DNA from 2 places in the Streptosporangium sp. CA-115845 genome. Region 2 is predicted to be linked to the other one. Evidence: riboswitches for the same ligand, from Rfam matches in the RefSeq annotation. Region 2 holds a riboswitch; the other holds the start of a gene.
What was found. A riboswitch is a leader RNA that binds a small molecule or an ion and turns the genes downstream of it on or off. The one in region 2 is predicted to bind cobalamin.

Region 1: linked by a shared signal. The riboswitch ahead of ACQP0P_RS30390 (ribonucleoside-diphosphate reductase subunit alpha) and the one ahead of ACQP0P_RS17215 (CbtB domain-containing protein) in region 2 are both predicted to bind cobalamin.

Annotation. Positions count from the first base shown of each region.
Region 1 is NZ_CP191988.1:6,280,027-6,290,228, forward strand. Features, by position in the region: gene ACQP0P_RS30365 (MauE/DoxX family redox-associated membrane protein) at 1-28, shown strand, start outside; gene ACQP0P_RS30370 (hypothetical protein) at 66-581, shown strand; gene ACQP0P_RS30375 (ABC transporter ATP-binding protein) at 578-2,449, shown strand; gene ACQP0P_RS30380 (mechanosensitive ion channel family protein) at 2,599-3,714, opposite strand; gene ACQP0P_RS30385 (ribonucleotide-diphosphate reductase subunit beta) at 3,759-4,754, opposite strand; gene ACQP0P_RS30390 (ribonucleoside-diphosphate reductase subunit alpha) at 4,821-7,070, opposite strand; cobalamin riboswitch at 7,187-7,388, opposite strand; gene ACQP0P_RS30395 (Bug family tripartite tricarboxylate transporter substrate binding protein) at 7,393-8,415, opposite strand; gene glmS (glutamine--fructose-6-phosphate transaminase (isomerizing)) at 8,549-10,202, opposite strand, start outside.
Region 2 is NZ_CP191988.1:3,311,599-3,321,800, forward strand. Features, by position in the region: gene ACQP0P_RS17190 (DUF397 domain-containing protein) at 1-153, opposite strand, end outside; gene ACQP0P_RS17195 (helix-turn-helix domain-containing protein) at 187-1,041, opposite strand; gene ACQP0P_RS17200 (ATP-binding protein) at 1,368-1,916, shown strand; gene chrA (chromate efflux transporter) at 1,956-3,128, shown strand; gene cobF (precorrin-6A synthase (deacetylating)) at 3,182-3,934, shown strand; adenosylcobalamin (AdoCbl) riboswitch at 4,120-4,266, shown strand; gene ACQP0P_RS17215 (CbtB domain-containing protein) at 4,270-4,458, shown strand; gene ACQP0P_RS17220 (CbtA family protein) at 4,467-5,192, shown strand; gene ACQP0P_RS17225 (magnesium chelatase subunit D family protein) at 5,242-7,365, shown strand; gene cobO (cob(I)yrinic acid a,c-diamide adenosyltransferase) at 7,367-7,969, shown strand; gene ACQP0P_RS17235 (cobyrinate a,c-diamide synthase) at 7,963-9,303, shown strand; gene cobN (cobaltochelatase subunit CobN) at 9,493-10,202, opposite strand, start outside.

The DNA of each region.
Region 1 (10,202 bases), 3.0 Mb from region 2:
GTTCACCACTTCCGTCTCGCCGCACTGATGTGCCGGCGCCTGACGTCCTTAAGTGAGGTTGTCCGATGACTTTCCTGATCGCCGCCGTCGTGCTGGTCGGCGTGCTCTGCCTCCTCGACCTGCTGCTCACCTTCGCGGTGCTGCGCCGCCTTCGCGAGCACACCGCCGAGCTGGCACGCCTCTCCGGAGGGACGCGGTTCGCTCCTTACGATCCGGGAGTCCTGGTCGGACGTACCCTGCCCTGGACCGACACCGACACCGACGGTGTCGACCGGCCGCAACTCGTGGCGTTCTTCGACGTCAACTGCGACGCGTGCCACGAGCACGCGCCACAGTTCGCCGTCACGGCCCGCACCCAGGCCGCCATGGCGGTCATCTCCGGTGCCGGTCCGAGGGCCGACGACCTTGTCCGGGTGGTCGCCGACGTGCCGAGCGTCATCACGGCCGAACGCGCCGACAGCTTGGTGAAGGCGATCGGCGTCGAAGCCTTCCCGACGTTCTTGCGCGTCGGCCCGGACGGCACGATCGTGGCGGCGCAGACGGAACTTGCGGCCCTCGCCGAGATGGCGCCGGCGAAGTGACGGCATCCCTGGCCTCCGACGCGACGCCAGGTGAGGGCCGGCTGCGGCGGTTGCTGCGAGCCGTCGGCACGGTGACGTCACTGTGCTGGCGGGCCGGACCCGGTCTGGCGGCGTCCCAGTTGGCGGTCACCGTCGTCGGCGGCCTGCTGCCCGTGGGGACCGTGTGGATGACGAAGCTTCTCATCGACGAGCTGGCGACCGGTCGCCCCGATCACGTACTGCTGCCGGTCGGCGGCCTCACCGCCATCGGGCTGGTCTCCGGGGTGCTTCCGCAGCTCATCATGTACCTGCGAGCCGAGTCGGAGCGCAGGCTGGATCGCCTGATGCAGGACCGCCTGTACACGGCGGTGAACGGATTCCAGGGCCTGTCGAGGTTCGAGAATCCGGCGTTTCTGGACGGGCTGCGCCTGGCCACCCAGGCTTCGGGAAGCACGTTGGCGCCCATCACCTCGGGTCTGTTCGACATCGGGCGCAATGCCATCACGCTGGTCAGCCTCTTGGCCGCGCTGGCCGTGCTGAGCCCGCTGATGGCGGGACTGGTGGCGCTGGCGGCGATTCCCGCCCTGGTCGCCCGGATGTCGCTGGAGAAGCGGCGGATGATGATGATCGCCGGGCAGTCCACGTCGATCCGGCGACAGCTCTTCTACTCCTCCATGATCACCGATGTGCAAGCCGCGAAAGAGGTCCGGCTCTTCGGGCTGGGCGGCTTCCTCAAGGATCGGATGTTCGGAGAGCTGGCCACCGTCCAGGCCGGTGAGCGGCGGCTGGACCGGCGGGAGGCGCTCACCCAGTCGCTGCTCGCGACGCTCTCCGCCGCGGTCAGCGGCGTGGGGTTGATCTGGGCGGTGTACGCGGCGGTGGACGGCCGGTTGAGCCTCGGCGACGTGACCGCGTTCGCCGCCTCCGTGGCCGGAACGCAGGGTGCACTGATCTCGGTGGTGGAGAACGTGGCCAACGCCCGTCAGGCGCTGTCCCTGTTCGGTTACCACGAGCAGGTGACATCGCTGCCCGACGACCTGCCGTCGCCGCGTCACTCCACTGAGGGGCCGGCCGCCACGCTGCCCGCGCTGCGGCGGGGCATCGAGCTGCGCGATGTGTGGTTCCGATACGACGAGAGCCACCCATGGGTGCTGCGGGGAGTCGACCTGACGATCCCGCACGGCACGTCGGTCGCGCTGGTGGGGCTCAACGGGGCCGGCAAGAGCACTTTGATCAAGCTGCTGTGCCGGTTCTACGATCCGTCCCGGGGGTCGATCCTCTGGGACGGCGTGGACCTGCGCGCCGTACCGCCTGCCGAACTGCGCGCCAGGATGGGCGTGCTCTTCCAGGACTACATGAGCTACGACCTGACCGCGGCGGAGAACATCGGGGTGGGGGAGATCGAGGCCCTGTCCGACCGCGCCAGGATCCAGGCCGCCGCCGGGATGGCGGACGTCCACGACATGGTCGAGGCGCTGCCCCGAGGCTACGACACGCTGCTGAGCCGGATCTTCTTCGGGGACGAGGAGGAGGACGCGCAGACCGGGGTGCTGCTCTCCGGAGGCCAGTGGCAGCGTCTGGCCCTGGCCCGCACGATGGTGCGCGAGCGGCGCGACCTGCTCATCCTCGACGAACCCAGCTCGGGTCTGGACGCGCAGGCCGAGTACGAGATGCACCGGCGGCTGCGCGAGCATCGCATCGGGCGCACCAGCCTGCTCGTGTCGCACCGGCTCGGTTCTGTCCGCGACGCGGACCTGATCGTCGTACTCGGCGACGGCCGGATCGTCGAGCGGGGAACGCACGACGACCTCATGGCCGCCGGCGGAGGATACTCCCAGCTGTTCGAGGTGCAGGCCAGGGGCTATCGCGAGGACGCCGGCGTTCAGTGACCGGGTGCGATCCCAGCCCCAGAGCAGCGGTGCGGAACGACCTGCGCCCGGACCCCGGGGAGGTCGTCGAACGCGGCGGACGAATCCATCGTGATCACGATTCACGCAGTGGCGGCGGCCGACGCGGCCGGCTCAGGAAACCGGTCGCCTCAGAACGGAGCCGGCCGATCGCCGTCCTCATCGCCGGAACGCCCCGGTGCCGGCGCCGTCAGGCCGGTGAGCGTCCCGGGAAGGGGGGCGGGCATGGGCGGATTCTCGACCCGGAAGCGAGGCAGAGCCTGGGGATACTTCTCGCGGACGAAGGCCACCAGGTGCTCGCGGATGTCGCACTTGAGGTCCCAGGCGCTGGCGGAGTCGGCGGCGCTCATCAGGGCGCGCAACTCCAGCAGCCCGTTGGGCAGGGTGTCGGTGACCTGGATGGTCCAGTCCTTCTGGTCCCAGAGCGGGTGCACGCGCAGGGCGTGGTAGAGCTCGGTGCGCAGTTCCTCGACCGGCACCGACCAGTCGACCCGGATGAACACGTGGCCGATCACCCTGCTGCTGTGCCGGGTCCAGTTCTCGAACGGGTTGGTCGTGAAGTAGGAGACGGGCAGGACCAGCCGGCGCTCGTCCCACAGCCGCAGCACCACGTAGGTCAGGCTGAGCTCCTCGATGCGGCCCCACTCGCCCTTCACCACCACGACGTCGTCCAGGCGGAGCGCGTCGCTGAAGGCCAGCTGAAGGCCGGCGAGCAGGTTGCCCAGTGTCGACTGGGCGGCGATGCCGACGACGACGCCGGCGATCCCGGCCGAGGCCAGCAGACCGGCACCGAGCGCCCGCACCTGGGGGAAGGTGAAGAGCATCGCGCCCAGCGCCACCACGATGATCACTGCCGAGGCGACCCTGCGGACCAGGGTGATCTGGGTACGGATGCGACGGGCCCTGCGGTTGCCCTCGCCCTGGACGGTGACCAGGTGCTCCAGGACCACGTCGGTGACGGCGTAGGCGGCCTGGATGACCAGCCAGGTAGCGCACCCGATCATCGCCATGCTGAGGCCGCGGTCGATCACCTGGCTGACCGAGCCCTCCGCCATACCGGGCTCGTAGACGGTGTAGGCGGTCGCCACGGCGGCCGTGGCGAACCCCGGCCAGGTGCAGCGGCTCACGACCGGACCGGCGAGCGCCCACTTCTCGCCGATCAGCCGTGAGCGCAGCACCCTGCGTACCACCTCCACCGCCACGATGGCGGCGGCCACGGAAATGATCATGATGATCCAGCTGGACACTGACGACTTCCCCTTCGTCGTTCTCTTCCCGGACCATCAGCCAATCAGAAGGACTCGTCGAAAGCGACATTCCCCTCGACAGCTATCTGGTAGGCCGAAACCCGCCGCTCGAAGAAGTTGGCCAGCTCCTGCACGTCCTGCAACTCCATGAACGCGAACGGGTTCGCCGTGCCGTACCGGACCGGCATCTGGAGCCTGACCAGCCGCTGGTCGGCCACGTACTCAAGGTAGCGCCGCATCTGCTCCACCCCCATTCCCGGCAGACCGTCGCCGCACAGGTCGGCCGCGAAGGCCAGTTCGGCCGCCACCGCCTCCTCGATCATCCGGGTGACCTGCTCGGTGAGCTGGTCGTCGAACAGGCCGGGCTCCTCGGCCCGCACGGTCTCCACGACGCCGAAGGCGAACTCCATGTGCATGGACTCGTCACGGAAGACCCAGTTCGTCCCGGTGGCCAGGCCGCTGAGCAGCCCTCTGGCGCGGAACCAGTAGACGTAGGCGAAGGCCCCGTAGAAGAACAGGCCCTCGATGCACGCCGCGAAGCAGATCAGGTTGAGCAGGAACGCCCGCCGGTCCTCCCTGGTCTCCAGCCGGGTCAGCCCGCCGAGCGAGTCGATCCAGCGGAAGCAGAACTCCGCCTTGTCGCGGATCGAGGGAATGTGCTCGACCGCGGCGAACGCCTTGACCCGCTCGTCAAGGTCGGGCAGGTAGGTGTCCAGCAGGGTCAGGTAGAACTGGACGTGCACCGCCTCCTCGAACAGTTGCCTGCTGAGATAGAGACGCGCCTCGGGGGCGTTGAGGTGCTGGTAGAGGTTGAGGACGAGGTTGTTGGCCACGATCGAGTCGCCGGTGGCGAAGAACGCCACGAGGCGGTTGATCAGGTGACGCTCCTCGGGCGTCATCCTCGCCAGGTCCGCCAGGTCGGAGGCGAGATCCACCTCCTCGACGGTCCAGGTGTTGCGGATCGCGGCCCGGTAGCGCTCGTAGAACTCGGGGTAGCGCATCGGCCGCAGGGTGAGATCCATGCCGGGGTCGAGCAACATCGGGAAAATGCCTTTCGGGGTGGCTGAGGGGTGACGGGGTGCCCTTGGGACGGGCCGCCGGCAGGTCTACTGGCAGGCGTCGCAGTACTCGGGGTTCTCCAGGGAGCAGGCGACGGCCTGGGGGTCGAGGACGGGGACCTCTCCGTCCACCGGTGCCGCCACGGTGGCCTGCGCGATCCGGGTGGCCGGGCGCGAGCGCAGGTAGTAGGTGGTCTTCAGGCCCGACTTCCAGGCGTAGGCGTACATCGAGGAGAGCTTGCCGATGGTCGGCGTGGCCATGAACAGGTTCAGCGACTGCGACTGGTCGATGTACGGGGTGCGGGCGGCGGCCAGGTCGATCAGCGCCTTCTGCGGCAGCTCCCAGGCGGTCCGGTAGAGCAGCTTCAGCTCGGCGGGGATCTCGGGAATGTCCTGGACGGAGCCGTCGGCGCGCTTGATCGCGTCACGGATCCGCGAGGTCCACAGCCCCCGGGCCCGCAGGTCGGCGACGAGATAGCGGTTGACCTGGAGGAACTCACCCGAGAGGGTCTCGCGCTTGAAGATGTTGGAGACCTGCGGCTCGATGCACTCGTAGCAGCCGGCGATGGAGGCGATCGTGGCCGTGGGCGCGATCGCGATCATCAGCGAGTTACGCAGCCCCGTTCCGGCGATCCGCTCCCTGAGCTCCGTCCACGCGGCCGACGTCGCAGCCCCGTAGTGGTCGGGGTGGAGCACCCCGGCGGCGGCCCTGGTCTCCTGGTACGAGGGGTGGCGGCCCCGCTCCGCGGCCAGGTCCGAGGAGGTCCGGTAGGCGGCCAGCGCGATCTCCTCGGAGATCCGGGTGGACAGCTCCAGCGCCCGCGGCGAGTCGAACGGCAGCCGCAGCGTGAACAGCACGTCGGCCAGGCCCATCACGCCGAGCCCGATCGGGCGCCACCTCTGGTTGGCGGCCCGAGCCTCGGGGGTCGGGTAGAACCCCAGGTCGATGGTGCGGTCGAGGAACCGCACGGCGGTGCGGACCGTCGCGCGCAGCCGCGCCCAGTCGACGCCGTCTCCGGAGTCCGGAGACAGGTGGGCGGCCAGGTTGATCGAGCCGAGGTTGCAGACCGCGGTCTCGGCGTCGCTGGTGACCTCGAGGATCTCGGTGCAGAGGTTCGACAGATGGATGACGTTTTCCGGCCTGGCCGTCTGGTTGGAGGTCCGGTTGGCCGCGTCCTTGAAGGTCATCCAGCCGTTGCCGGTCTGGGCGAGCGTGCGCATCATCCGGCCGTACAGGGTGCGGGCGGGGAGCTGCGTGGTGAACCGGCCCTCGGCCTCGGCGGCCCGGTAGGCGTCGTCGAACGCGGCGCCGTACAGGTCGGTGAGGTGCGGAACATCCTTGGGGTCGAACAGTGACCACACGCCGTCGGCCTCGACCCGGCGCATGAACTCGTCGGGGATCCAGTTGGCCAGGTTCAGGTTGTGCGTGCGGCGAGCCTCCTCGCCGGTGTTGTCGCGCAGTTCGAGGAACTCCTCGATGTCGGCGTGCCAGGGCTCCAGGTAGACGCAGGCCGCGCCCTTGCGGCGGCCGCCCTGGTTGACCGCGGCGACGCTTGCGTCCAGGGTGCGCAGCCAGGGCACGATGCCGTTGGAATGGCCGTTGGTACCGCGGATCAGCGAGCCCCGCGAGCGGATCCGGCTCCAGGCGATCCCGATGCCCCCGGCGTACTTCGACAGCCGTGCGACCTGCCCGTAGCGCTCGTAGATGGCCTCCAGCTCGTCGCGGGGCGAGTCGAGCAGGAAGCACGAGGAGAGCTGGGGCCGGCGCGAGCCGGAGTTGAACAGCGTGGGCGAGCTGGGCAGGTAGGACAGGGTGGCCATGAGCGTGTACAGCTCGGCGGCCTCCTCGACGGTCTCGGACAGGCCGCAGGCCACCCGGAGGAAGAAGTGCTGCGGGCGCTCCAGCACCTTGCGGGTGCGCGGGTGACGCAGCAGGTAGCGGTCGTAGACGGTACGCAGCCCGAAGTACTCGAATCTGGCGTCGGCGTCCGGCTCGATGAGCGCGTCCAGGACCCCGGCGTGGGCGGCCACGAACTCCGCGAGCCCGTCGGCGATCAACCCCGCCTCGTGCGTCGCGGCGACCGACTCGGAGAAGTCGCGGACGCCGTGCTCGGCGGCCTCGTCGGCGATCAGCTCGGCCAGCAGCGCGGCGGCGACCCTGGAGTTCTCGGGGTCGGTGATCACCCGGGCCGCCGCCTCGTCGATGGCCAGCCTGCGATCGACCGGCGCGTTCCCGGCGTTCTCCGCCACGGTTCCCGCCGCGGTCCCTGCTGAGATCCCTGCCAAGGCCTGTGTCACGTGGTGTTCCTCGCTCGCTCTGACTTCCCCGTACGGCTCCGCCGGAGGGGCACGCGTCCGCGAGCGATCCCGGGCACGCCGGACCGCCTCGTTCCGCGGGCCCTCCCACGAGGCCCTGGACAATCACGTCACCGGCAGGTCTTCGGACTCACGGGCGCCCTGCGCGTGCCTACCGGCCGTCGCTTCCCAGGCATGGTTCACCCAGTGCTCACATGACGGCTTTCGTTCCCGTTCACCGCTGCGGGGCAGTCCCGGAATCTCACCGGGTTCCCTCTTGCCTCGCCCCTCCCGGGGCGAACCAGCAACGAGCAGGATCCTACATCTAGGGGCGCCTGACGCAACTACCCCAACAAGTTGTGTCGGAGGACTTCAGTAGCCCGAGCTCGTGGAGCACCCCGCGGGTGCGGGCCGTCTCGGTGAAGAGCCACTGGCGGAAGTCGTCACCGCTGAGGTAGACCCGGCTCCATCCATTGGCCGCGCACAGGGCGCGCCAGCGCGGCGCGGCATCGATCCTGTCACACAGGGCGATCGCGGCGTCCCGGTCCGTCTGGCTCATGCCCTTGGGTCCCAGCAGGCCGCACCAGTCGCTGTACTCCAGCCGGACCTCGACCTCCAGGAGCGTCGGCGCGTCGATCCCGTCGAGCCGGTTGCCCGAGGAGACCACCAGGGGACGCAGGCGGCCCGCGATGATCTCGGGCCGCAGGGCGCGGGCCGACCCCAGCAGGGCCGCCACCCGTCCGACCTGGAGCGCCTCGGCGGCATCCTCGGCGCCAAGGAACCCCGCGTACTCCAGCAACCGGGCGTCCACCCCGAGGCACTTGCCGATCATGCCGTAGAGCACGTGGTCGGAACCGCCCTCCGGCCGGCCGCCGACCGTCAGCACCGCCGGGTTGCGGCGCAGCTCCGCGGCGAAGTCCTCGAAGGTGCGCAGGCGGGAGTCCGAGGGGACGACCAGGACCGTCCAGTCGCCGACCAGGCGGGCGAGAGGGGTGGTGGCGTCCACCACCGCGGCGGTGTTGGCGATCTCCGCGGCCGTCACCATCGGCATCGCGGTGACGAGCAGCCTGCCCTCGCGTGTGAACGAGCCGCGTACGGCGCCGAACGCGTCACGCGGGACGGAAGCCAGGGCTCCCGGCCGCTCGACGGCCATGGCGGAGCGCGCCAGCCCCGACAGGACCAGGACGGAGGCGAGCCGGCCCGCGATCCCGTCCCAGCCGTGGCCGTCGGCGGTGGGTTCGAGGATGCTCAGGCGGCCCACGGCCACGTCGGCGGAATCACCGGTCAGGTCGCAACCCGCGACGACCATGGCACCCGCCACCAGCGCGAAAAACCTCCTACGGCGCATAAGCGCCCCTTCCCCCAAGAACCCCCTATACCATAGGTTACCGCTTTATCACTATCCGTTATAGATCGGGGGTGTCACTGCGGCCCACCCCCCGGTGGGGCGACCATCGTCGGCGGTCGCCCCGGGAGCCGTCTCACTCCACCGTGACGCTCTTGGCCAGGTTGCGGGGCTTGTCGACGTCCCGCCCCAGTGCCACGGCGGCATGGTAGGCGAAGAGCTGGAGCGGGATCGACAGCAGGATCGGGTCCAGCTCGGTCTCGTTCCTGGGCACCACGACGCAGTCGTCGGCCAGCTTGGGGTCGGCCGTGCGGTGACCGACCATGAGCACCCGGCCGCCCCGGGCGCGGATCTCACCCAGCGTGGTGAGGTTCTTGTCCAGCAGTTCGTCGTCGGGGACGATCGCCACGGTCGGCATGTCCGGGCCGATCAGCGCCAGCGGCCCGTGCTTGAGCTCGCTGGCCGGGTACGCCTCGGCGTGCACGTAGGAGATCTCCTTGAGCTTCTGCGCGCCCTCGCGGGCCACCGGATATCCCCGGACCCGGCCCACGAACATCATGCTCGGCGCCTCGGCGTACTTCTGCGCCAGCTCCTTGAGCCGCGGCTCCAGCGCCAGGATCTCCTTGATCTGGTCCGGCAGCCTCCGCAGCCCCTCGCAGATCCGGCGGCCGTCTGCGGGAGACAGGTCACGCACCCGGCCCAGGTGCAGCGCGAGCAGCGCGAAGGCCACGGCGGTCGAGGTGAACGCCTTCGTGCTCGCCACCGAGACCTCGGGACCCGCGTGCAGGTAGAGGCCGCCGTCACACTCGCGGGCGATCGCGCTGCCCACGGTGTTGACGATGCCGAGCACCCGGCCACCCTTGCGCTTGAGCTCCTGGACGGCGGCGAGGGTGTCGTAGGTCTCCCCCGACTGGCTGATCGCCACGTACAGGGTGTCGGCCTCCACCACCGGGCTGCGGTAGCGGAACTCGCTGGCCGGCTCCGCGTCGGCCGGGATGCGCGCCAGTTCCTCGATGAGCTGCGCGCCGATCTGGCCCGAGTAGTACGCGGAACCACAGCCAATGATCTTCACCCGGCGGAACGAGCGGGTCTCCCGCGCGTCCATGTTGAGGCCGCCCAGGTGGGCGATGTGGAAGCGGTCGTCCAGGCGCCCGCGCAGCGTCCTGGCCACGGTGTCGGGCTGCTCGGAGATCTCCTTGAGCAGGTAGTGCTCGTAACCGCCCGTGTCGTAGTGCCCGGCCTCCCAGTCGACGGTCAGCGTCTCCTTGGCCGTCTCCCGCGCGTCGCTGGCGAAGGTGTTGAACCCGTCGGCCTTGAGCACGGCGATCTCGCCGTCCTCCAGGTGGACCACCTGGCGGGTGTAGCGGACCAGCGCGGCGACGTCCGACGCGGCGAACATCTCCTTCTCACCGATGCCCAGCACGATGGGGCTTCCGTTGCGGGCCACCACCACCTCGCCGGGGCGCTCGGAGTCGATCACCGCGATGCCGTACGTGCCGACGACCCGCTTGAGCGCGGTCCTGACGGCCTCCTCCAGGGAGTCGGCCTCCTTGACCGTACGGGCGATCAGGTGCGAGAGCACCTCGGTGTCGGTCTCCGACAGGAAGATCGCACCGTCGGCCTCCAGCTTGGCGCGCAGTTCGTCGGCGTTCTCGATGATGCCGTTGTGCACGACGGCGATGCGCTCGTCGGTGGACAGATGAGGGTGGGCGTTGACATCACTGGGCGCGCCGTGGGTGGCCCAGCGGGTGTGGCCGATGCCCAGCCCGCCCTTGAACCGCGCGGGCACG
Region 2 (10,202 bases):
GGTGATGGCGATGGTCGGGCCCTGGGGGGAGGGGTTGTTGGAGTTGTGCAGCCAGACGACGGTGCCGTCGAAGCGGGCTTCGACACAGTTGCTCTGGACGCCGCTACGGGCGCTTTTACGCCAGATGCCGCCCACATTCTGATCGCCAGCCATACTCGGCACCCTTTCTTGGATGAATTGTGCCGATTAGAGGGTAACTGCTATCTCTCGAAGAAAGGAGTCTGATTCGGCGGGGCTCAGGGCGAGGGCGGTGAGACGCTCAAAAGCTCGGAGATATTGGTCGACGCTGTGTTCGTCCTCGATGTAGGCATCGGTGTTCATCGTCTCGACGTGGGCAACGTCCAGGCTGGGGAGACGTAGGACGCTGAAGGCGCCGAAGAGTCCCGGATTGGGGCGGTCGAGAAACGGCAGGACCTGCAAGGTGACGTTCGGCCGAGTCGTGTATTCGCGCAGATGCTGTAGCTGATCCCGGAAGATCTCCGGCCCGCCGATGGGCTGGCGCAGGGCGGCCTCGCTGATCACGGCCCTCAAGATGACTGGTTCGTCGCGGCTGATAATGGCCTTGCGGTTCATCCGGACGGTGATGAACTCATCGAGCCTCGGCACGCTGCCCAGCTCTCCCAGGGCGGACACGAACGCACGGGCGTATGCCTCTGTCTGCAGAAGCCCAGGCATCAGATGCATCTCGTATGTCCAGATCTCGGTCGCCGTTGCCTCAAGCCGGATCAGGTCCACATATGAGGGCGACAGCGCGTCGCTGTGCTCGACCCACCAGCCGCGTCGTTCCTGCTGCACCTCTGTTGCGACGGCCATGAGTTTTTCTCGGATGCCGAGGTCGGTGACTCCGTACGCGTCCAGGATCGGAGGCACGTCGCGGGGTGGAATGCCGACGATGCCGTTCTCGATGCGGCTGAGTGAGCCTGTGGAACGTCCGCATTTCTCGGCGGCGAGGGCAAGGGAGGTGAGGCCTGCCCGGAGCCGGAGTTCCGCGAGCTTGGCGCCGAACCAACGTTGTCGGAGTGATGGTTTTTCTGGTCTCATGTCCCTTTCCTGGGTCAGTGATCGAGCGCTTGATGAAGCTTTCTTCGTCGTAAGAATTTCACCGAAGCAGCTTGCGGATCAGAATCTCGCGGACCACTATAGGCTCGGCGATCGATTACCGAAGGTGATCGACAAAAAACGGTTAGTAGTCGGAATCGATGGCGGATTCGGCGTTCGAAGCGCCGGTGCTGCGGGTCTCGTCACGGTAGGTGGTGGCTGTGGGGATCTGCGGTGGCGTGCCGCCATGGGGTCGGGCCGTGTCAGGCGGCAATGGAATGTTCCCGCGCCGATCGGCGTCGTGGACCAGGGAAGGGACAGGGATGGTCATGAAGCGTTCGCGTGCTCTGATCGTCGGCGGGATCTCCGGGTTGTTCCGGGGCAGGAGGTTCAACGGCGCGGATCGGAGGTTCTCCGGTCTGGACTGGCAGCTGTTCGCGCTGGACGTGCTGTCCGCCTCCCCGAGTTTCTCCCGCCGGTTCGCGGCTACGGCCTCGCAGGTCAGGCCCGCCCGTACCTTCGTCGCCGACCTGCTGGGGGACGAGCATCCGCGCCGGGACGACGCCGTCCTGCTCACCAGCGAGCTGGCCGGGAACGTGATCCGGCACGCGATCCAGCGGGAGTTCCTCGTCTCGCTGGCGTTCGCCACCGGCGGCGTGCTGGTCGCGGTCCGGGACTGCGGGTCCTCCAGGATTCCGTACCCGAGACAGGCGGAGGAGGAGGCCCAGAGCGGCCGGGGTCTCGCCCTGGTCGACACCCTGGCGGCCCGCTGGGGTTTCCACCGATCCCCCGGAAGCACGAGCGTCTGGTTCCAGCTCGCCACGCCCCCGCCCGGCGATGTTTCGCCGCCGTCAGCCTGGTGTTCAACCCGGTCGTGAACAATGCACGATTTGATACACCCCCCAAGATGGAAGGCCATGATGGACGCTTCGCGCGATGACACCGGCGGCGGATCCGGCGGACGGCCGGTACACGCGCTGGGCGAGGTCATCGGGGTCTTCCTGAAACTCGGTGTGATCGGATTCGGTGGCCCGGCCGCGCACACCGCGATGATGCGCGACGAACTGGTGCGCCGGCGCGGCTGGGTCTCCGATGAGCGCTTCGTCGACCTGATCGGCGCCGTCAACCTCATCCCCGGCCCCAACTCCACCGAGCTGGCCATCCACCTGGGCTATGACCGGGCTCGCTGGAAGGGGCTGATCGCCGCCGGGGTGTGCTTCATCCTGCCCGCCTTCGCCATCGTCCTCGCCCTGGCCTGGGCCTATGTCCGCTACGGCCGGACCCCTGCCGTCGAGGGGTTGTTGTACGGGATCAAACCGGTGGTGGTGGCCATCGTGGTGTGGGCCCTGGCCGGACTGCTCAGGACCGCGATCAAGGGCCGGCTGACCGCGCTCGTCGCCACGGTGGCACTGGCGCTGTACCTGCTCGGTGTCAACGAGCTGCTCGTGCTGGCCGTCGGTGGGCTGGTGGTGATGGCGGCCGGCACCAGGCACCTCTGGCTGCCGCGTCGCGGTTCTCCGGGCCTGCTGCTGGTGCCGCTGCTGGTTCCCGGCCCCACCGGCGGCCGGCTCACCGAGCTGTTCCTGACGTTCCTGAAGATCGGCTCGGTGCTGTACGGCAGTGGCTACGTCCTGCTGGCCTTCCTGGAGGGCGACTTCGTACGGCGGCTCGGCTGGATCACTCGCGACCAGTTGCTGGACGCGATCTCCATCGGCCAGTTCACCCCGGGGCCGGTGTTCACCACCGCCACCTTCATCGGCTACGTCACCGCCGCCCTGCCGGGGGCGGTGCTGGCCACCGTCGCCATCTTCACCCCGTCGTTCGTGCTGGTCGGCCTGCTGACCCGGCTCGTCGACCGGATCCGCGGCCGGGCCTGGTCATCGGCGTTCCTGGACGGTGTCAACGCCACCGCGCTGGCCCTGATGGCCGGTGTCACCCTGCAACTGGCCGGTGACGCGTTCGTCGACCCGCTCACCGTGGCACTGGCCGTGCTCGCGCTGCTGCTGCAGTGGCGCACCAGGCTCAACACCGCCTGGTTCATCGCCGTGGCCGCCGCCATCGGCCTGGCCCGCACGCTGCTCGCCGGTTGACCGGCGGTAACCCCCGTGCCGGATCTCGAAGCGGTACGGGCAGACTCTGTCGGGTGAAGCGAATCCTCATCATCGGCATCGGTGCCGGTGATCCCGACCATCTCACCCTCCAGGCGGTCAAGGCCATCGCCCGTACCGACGTGTTCTTCGTCCTGGACAAGGGCGAGGTCAAACACGACCTCGTCCAGTTGCGGCACGACCTCGTCGACGCGCACGCCCGCTCGCCGTACCGGATCGTCGAGGCCGGCGATCCCGAACGGGACCGGACCACGCCCGACTACGCGCCCGCGGTCGAGGACTGGCGCTCGCGCCGCGCCGACATCTGCGAGCGGTTCATCCGGGACGAGCTCGCCGAGGGGCAGACGGGTGCCTTCCTGGTGTGGGGCGATCCGGGCCTGTACGACAGTACCCTGGCCATCGTCGAGGAGATTCACCAGCGGGGCTCGGTCCGGTTCGAGCACGAGGTGATTCCCGGTGTCAGCAGCGTGTCCGCGCTCACCGCCCGGCATCGGGTCAGCCTGACCCGGGTCGCCCGGCCGGTGCACGTCACCACCGGCCGGCGTCTCGCCGAGGAGGGGCCCTCGGCCGACGACGTCGTCGTCATGCTGGACGCGCACTGCGCCTTCGCGGATCTGGGCGCCGACTTCGACATCTACTGGGGCGCCTACCTAGGCACCCCCGATGAGATCCTGGTCGCCGGACCGGTGCCCGAGGTCGCCGACCGCATCCGCGAGCTGCGTGCCGAGGCACGGGCGCGCAAGGGCTGGATCATGGACACCTACCTGCTCCGCAGGGTGTCTCGCTGAGCACCTGTCGCGGCGGCCTTCGGGGGGCATCCGGTCGGTCTCCGCTCGTCGCCGCCATGGCCGGATGGCCCGCGCAGCGGAGGCTCACCTCCGAAAGCCCGATCCATCCGGGCCGGGGAGCGGGCCAGGTCCGCCGCGCCGTGACGAATCACCTTGTTTGACGGCCCGCCACGAAAAGGGTTACATTGCGGACGATTTCGCGGTGGTCCGAGGGAAGTCCGGTGAGAAGCCGGTGCGGTCGCGCCACTGTATCCGGAACGTGAGTTCCGGGAGCCAGGTTACTTGGCCGCCGCGTCCTCATCTGTCGGGACGCGTCATCCCCAAGGAGGCTACTCATGCGTGAGCTGTCCGTTTCTCAGCCCGTTCCCCTCTCCCACCTGGCCCGCTGGCTCGTGGCGGTTCCGCTGCTCCTGCTGGTGGCCTACCTGGTCACCTTCGACCAGGGGGCGGTGTCGCAGGCGGGCGACTATCTGCACGAGCTCATGCACGACGGGCGCCACCTGCTCGGCGTTCCCTGCCACTAGACCGCGCCGTGATCCGTACCCTGCTGCTCCGCGGCCTGCTCGTCGGGCTGGTCGCCGGGCTGATCGCCGCCGTGTTCGGCTACCTGCTCGGCGAGCCGAACATCGGCCAGGCCATCGCGCTCGAAGAGGCCGCCGCCCATGCCCAGACCGAGGCCGGGCACTCCCACGGGGAGGAGGCACTGGTCAGCCGGTCCGGCCAGCAGGCCGGGCTCTTCCTCGCCCTGGCCCTGTACGGCATGTCCGTGGGGGGTGTCTTCTCCCTCGTCTTCGCCGGGCTGCGCGGCCGGATCGGCCCCCGCTCCGACGTGGTGCTGGCCGCGACGATGGCCGCCACGGCGTTCGTCGCGCTCGTGCTGGTGCCGTTCGTCAAGTACCCGGCCAACCCGCCCGCCGTCGGTGACCCGGACACCATCGGCGGCCGGACCACGCTGTACCTGGTCCTGGTCGCCATCGGCCTGCTGTCCGTGGCGGTGGGAGTGGCCTGCGCCCGTAAGGTGCCGGCCAGGCCCTGGCTCGCCGGCGCGGCCGGTTTCCTGGTGCCCGTGATCGTCACCCTGTTCGTGCTGCCGGCGGTCGACGAGGTGCCCGACGGCTTCCCCGCCCAGCTGCTGTGGGACTTCCGCCTGTCCTCCCTCGGAACCCAACTCGTGCTCTGGTCGGCCATCGGCGTGCTGTACGGCATCGCCGTGCGGCACCCCGTCCGCCGCGACGCGCTCGCGGCGGCCCCGAACTGAAGGTCCGTCGGGCCGGACACGTCAGCAGGATCTCGCAGAAGGAAACCTCGTGATCGGTGCCTACCCGTTCAGTGCCGTCGTCGGTCTCGACGACCTCAAGCTCGCGCTGATACTCAACGCGGTCTCCCCACGGGTGGGCGGTGTGCTGGTCCGGGGGGAGAAGGGGACCGCCAAGTCCACGATCGTCCGCGCGCTCGCCGCACAGCTCCCCGCCGTGAAGGTGATCGCCGCCTGCCGCTTCTCCTGCGACCCGGCCGAGCCGGACCCGGGCTGCCCCGACGGCCCGCACGGCGCGGGCGAGAGCGGGCAGGAGCGTCCGGCCGTGCTGGTGGAGTTGCCCGTCGGCGCGTCGGAGGACCGGCTGGTCGGCGCGCTCGACATCGAGCGCGCGCTCACCGAGGGGGTCAGGGCGTTCGAGCCGGGCCTGCTCGCCGCCGCGCATCGAGGTGTCCTGTACGTCGACGAGGTCAACCTGCTCCACGACCATCTGGTGGACCTGCTGCTCGACGCCGCCGCGCTCGGCACCTGTTTCGTCGAGCGCGAGTCGGTCTCGGTACGGCACGCGGCGCGGTTCCTGCTGGTCGGCACGATGAATCCGGAGGAGGGTGAGCTGCGGCCACAGCTTCTGGACCGTTTCGGGCTGACCGTCGAGGTGCGGGCGTCCAGGAATCCGGACGAGCGGGCCGAGGTGGTACGGCGCCGGCTGGCCTTCGACGCCGACCCCGCCTCCTTCGCCGCCGGGTGGGCGGGACAGGAGGCGGCTCTGGCGCGGCGGATCGTCGAGGCCAGGGAGCGGGTCAGGCAGGTCGTGCTGCCGGATGCCCGGCTGCGCCAGATCGCAGCGGTGTGCGCCGCCTTCGAGGTGGACGGGCTCCGGGCCGATCTGGTCATGGCCAACGCGGCCATCGCGCACGCGGCCTGGCGCGGCGGCGCCGAGGTCACGGCCGAGGACGTACGCGAGGCGGCCCGTCTCTCGCTGCCGCACCGCCGCCGCCGCGACCCGTTCGACGCGCCGGGCCTTGACGAGTCACGCCTCGACGACCTCCTGGCGGAGCACGGCGGCGACGAACCGGACGACCCGGACAGCGGCCCGGACAGCGGCCCGGACAGCGGCCCGGATGGCGGCCCGGACAGCGGCCCGGATGGCGGGCCGGGGGTCTCGGACGGTCCCGAGGGCCCCGCGGACTCCGGGGACGCTCCCGAGGCCGGCGCCTCCAGTGAGAGTGGCCCGTACGGCGCCGCCGACGGCTCCAACGACGGCGGCCTGCCCGACGGTGGTTCCGGGGCCGGTGCCTCCGGTGCTCCAGGTGCCTCCGACGGGAACGACGCCTCGCCGGACCGTCCTTGCGCGGAGCGGGTGGTCGCCGCCGCCGAACCGTACCGGGTGCGCCCCTTGCAGGTCCCCGGGCTGGGCGACGGCGCCTCGGGCCGGCGGTCGCGGGCCCGTACCCCCAACGGGCGGACCACCGGATCGCGGGTTCCCACCGGAAGGCTCCAGCGGCCGCACCTGTCGGCGACGCTCCGCGCCGCCGCGCCGTACCAGCGCGAGCGCGGTCGCAGTGGCCCCGGCCTGCTGGTACGTGACACCGACCTGCGCGAGGCCGTCCGCGAGGGCAAGGAGGGCAACCTGGTGCTCTTCGTGGTGGACGCGAGCGGTTCCATGGCGGCCCGGCAGCGGATGCGCGAGGTCAAGGCGGCTGTGCTCAGCCTGCTGCTCGACGCCTACCAGCGGCGGGACAAGGTCGGGCTGATCACTTTCAGGGGATCCACGGCGGAGTTGGTGCTGCCCCCGACCTCCTCGGTCGAGGTCGGCGCGGCGCGGCTGCGGGAGCTGCCGACCGGCGGTCGCACCCCGCTGGCGGCCGGGCTGCGCCGGGCCGCCGAGGTGCTCAGGGTGGAGCGGCTGCGCGACCCCGCCAGAAGGCCGCTGCTCGTGGTGGTCACCGACGGCCGGGCCACCTCGGGGTCCGACCTGGCGGCCCCCGCCGCGCTGCTCGCCGGTACGGCGGGGGTCGTGGTCGACTGCGAGAGCGGTCCGGTGCGGCTCGCCCTGGCCCTCGACCTCGCGGCCAGGCTGGGCGCGCCCGCGGTACGGCTCGACGCGCTCGCGGCGAGCGGCGGGCTCGGCGGGCTCGTCCGTGACCACCGGACCGACTACCGGAAGGCGGTCTGAGATGCCGCAGGGCAAGCCGGACACGGTGCCCGAGGACGGGCTCACCACGCGCCAGCGCCGCAGTCGGCCACTGCTGATCGTGCACACCGGGCCGGGTAAGGGGAAGTCCACCGCCGCCTTCGGGATGGCGCTGCGCGCGTGGAACCAGGGCTGGCCGGTCGGGGTGTTCCAGTTCGTCAAGTCGGCCAAGTGGCGCATCGGCGAGGAACGGGCGCTGGTGGTGCTCGGTGAGTCCGCCGAGGGCGGCAGCGTGACCTGGCACAAGATGGGCGAGGGCTGGTCGTGGATCCAGCGGCCGGGCAGCGAGGAGGACCATGCCGCCGACGCCCGCGAGGGCTGGGCGCAGATCAGGCGCGACCTGGCCGCGGAGACCTACCGTTTCTACGTGCTCGACGAGTTCACCTACCCTCTGAAGTGGGGCTGGCTGGACGTGGACGACGTGGTCGCCACCCTGACCTCGCGGCCGGGCAACCAGCATGTTGTGATCACCGGCAGGGACGCCGACCCGAGGCTGGTCGAGGTCGCCGACCTGGTGACCGAGATGGGGAAGGTCAGGCACCCGATGGACGCCGGGCAGAAGGGTCAGAAGGGCATCGAATGGTAGTGCCGCGACTGGTGATCGCCGCGCCGTCCTCGGGCAGCGGGAAGACCACCGTCGCGACCGGCCTGATGGCGGCGCTGCGCGCGCGGGGCCTGCGGGTCTCCCCGCACAAGGTGGGCCCCGACTACATCGACCCCGGCTACCACGCGCTCGCCACCGGACGCCCGGGCCGCAACCTTGACCCCTGGCTGACCGGTGAGGACCGGGTCGCGCCGCTCTTCCTGCACGGTGCGCGGGACGCGGACATCGCCGTGGTCGAGGGGGTCATGGGCCTGTACGACGGCGCCGGCAGCGGGGACTTCGCCTCCACCGCGCACGTCGCCCGGCTGATCGGCGCGCCGGTGGTCCTGGTGGTGGACGCCGCGCGGCAGGGCAGGTCCGTGGCCGCGCTCGTGCAGGGCTTCGCCTCCTTCGACACCCGGGTCCGGCTGGCCGGGGTGATCCTCAACCGGGTCGGCTCGCCGCGGCACGAGGAGATCTGCCGCGCCGCGCTGGACGAGAGCGGCATCTCGGTACTGGGCGTGATCCCGCGGGTGGACGGGGTGGCGACCCCTTCCCGCCATCTCGGGCTGATCCCGGCGGCCGAGCGCAGCGGGGACGCGGTGGCGGCGGTGGAGCGGATGGGAGCCCTGGTCGCCGGCTCCTGCGACCTCGAAGGACTGGTGGCCCTGGCGCGCTCGGCGCCGCCGCTGCCCGCGCATCCCTGGACTCCGGCCCTGCCCCCGTCCCCGGCTGTGACCGCGACCGCGTCCGGTGGGCGGCCGGTCGTGGCCGTGGCGGGCGGGGCGGCGTTCACCTTCGGGTACGCCGAGCAGGTCGAGCTGCTCGCGGCGGCGGGGGCCGAGGTGGCGACCTTCGACCCGCTCAGGGACGAGTGCCTCCCCGAGAACGCCGGGGCGGTCGTCATCGGCGGAGGTTTCCCCGAGATGTACGCGGCGGAGCTGTCCGCCAACGAGCCGCTCCGCCGCCGGGTGGCCGCCTTCGACGGCCCGATCGTCGCCGAGTGCGCCGGGCTGCTCTACCTGGCGCGCGAGCTGGACGGCCATCCCATGTGCGGAAGGCTCGACGTCACCGCGACGATGACCGGCAGGCTTATGCTGGGCTACCGTGACGCCGTGGCGACCGCCAAGTCCGTGCTCACCCGCGAGGGCGAGCGCTACCGGGGCCACGAGTTCCACCGCACGGCCACCGATCCCGGGCACGCGACGCCGCCGCTGTTCCGCTGGAGGGGCGCGGCCGACGGCTTCGCCGAGCCCCTGCTGGCCGCCTCCTACCTGCACCTGCACTGGGCCGGCAGCCCCGAGCTGGCCGAACGCCTGGTCGCGGCCATCGGCTGAACCGCCCGCACCCCGCACCGGTCTGGCGGCCGTCGACCGAACCACCGTTCTCTCGGGGGCCGCGGCAAGTCCGGCGGTCGTCGATCGAACCGTTTTCCCTCCGGGGCCGCGGCGAGTCCGGCGGTGCGCGCTCACCTCGGGGGCGGTGACCGTGCACCGACCCTGCCGCCCCCGCCGTCGCGGAGCGGGTCAGCGGTCCTCCAGGTCGCCCTCGATGCTGAGGTACGCCTCCCGCAAGGCCGTCATGATCTCGGGGTCGGGGTGCTCCCACATCCTCCTGTCGGCCGCCTCAAGGAGCCGTTCGGCGATGCCGTGCAACGCCCATGGGTTCGACGCGGCCATGAACGCCCGGTTCTCCGGGTCCAGGACGTAGGTGGCGGCCAGCCTGTCGTACATCCAGTCGGCCAGCACTCCCGTCGTGGCGTCGTAGCCGAACAGGTAGTCCACGGTGGCGGCCAGCTCGAACGCGCCCTTGTACCCGTGCCTGCGCATCGCCGCCAGCCAGTTGGGGTTGACCACCCGGGCGCGGAAGATCCGCGCGGTCTCCTCGTGCAGGGTCCTGGTCCGCACCGCGTCCGGACGGGTGCTGTCGCCCACGTACGCGGCGGGTGCCCGGCCGGTGAGCGCCCGCACGGTGGCGATCATCCCGCCGTGGTACTGGAAGTAGTCGTCGGAGTCGGCGATGTCGTGCTCGCGGGTGTCGACGTTCTTCGCGGCCACCGCGATCCGCCGGTAGGCGCTCTCCATGTCCTGCCGCGCCGGTGTTCCGTCGAGGTCGCGGCCGTAGGCGAAGCCGCCCCAGACCGCGTACACCTCGGCCAGGTCGGCGTCGTCGCGCCAGTTCCCGCTCTCCATCAGCGGCAGCAGGCCCGCGCCGTAGGCACCCGGCCGGGAGCCGA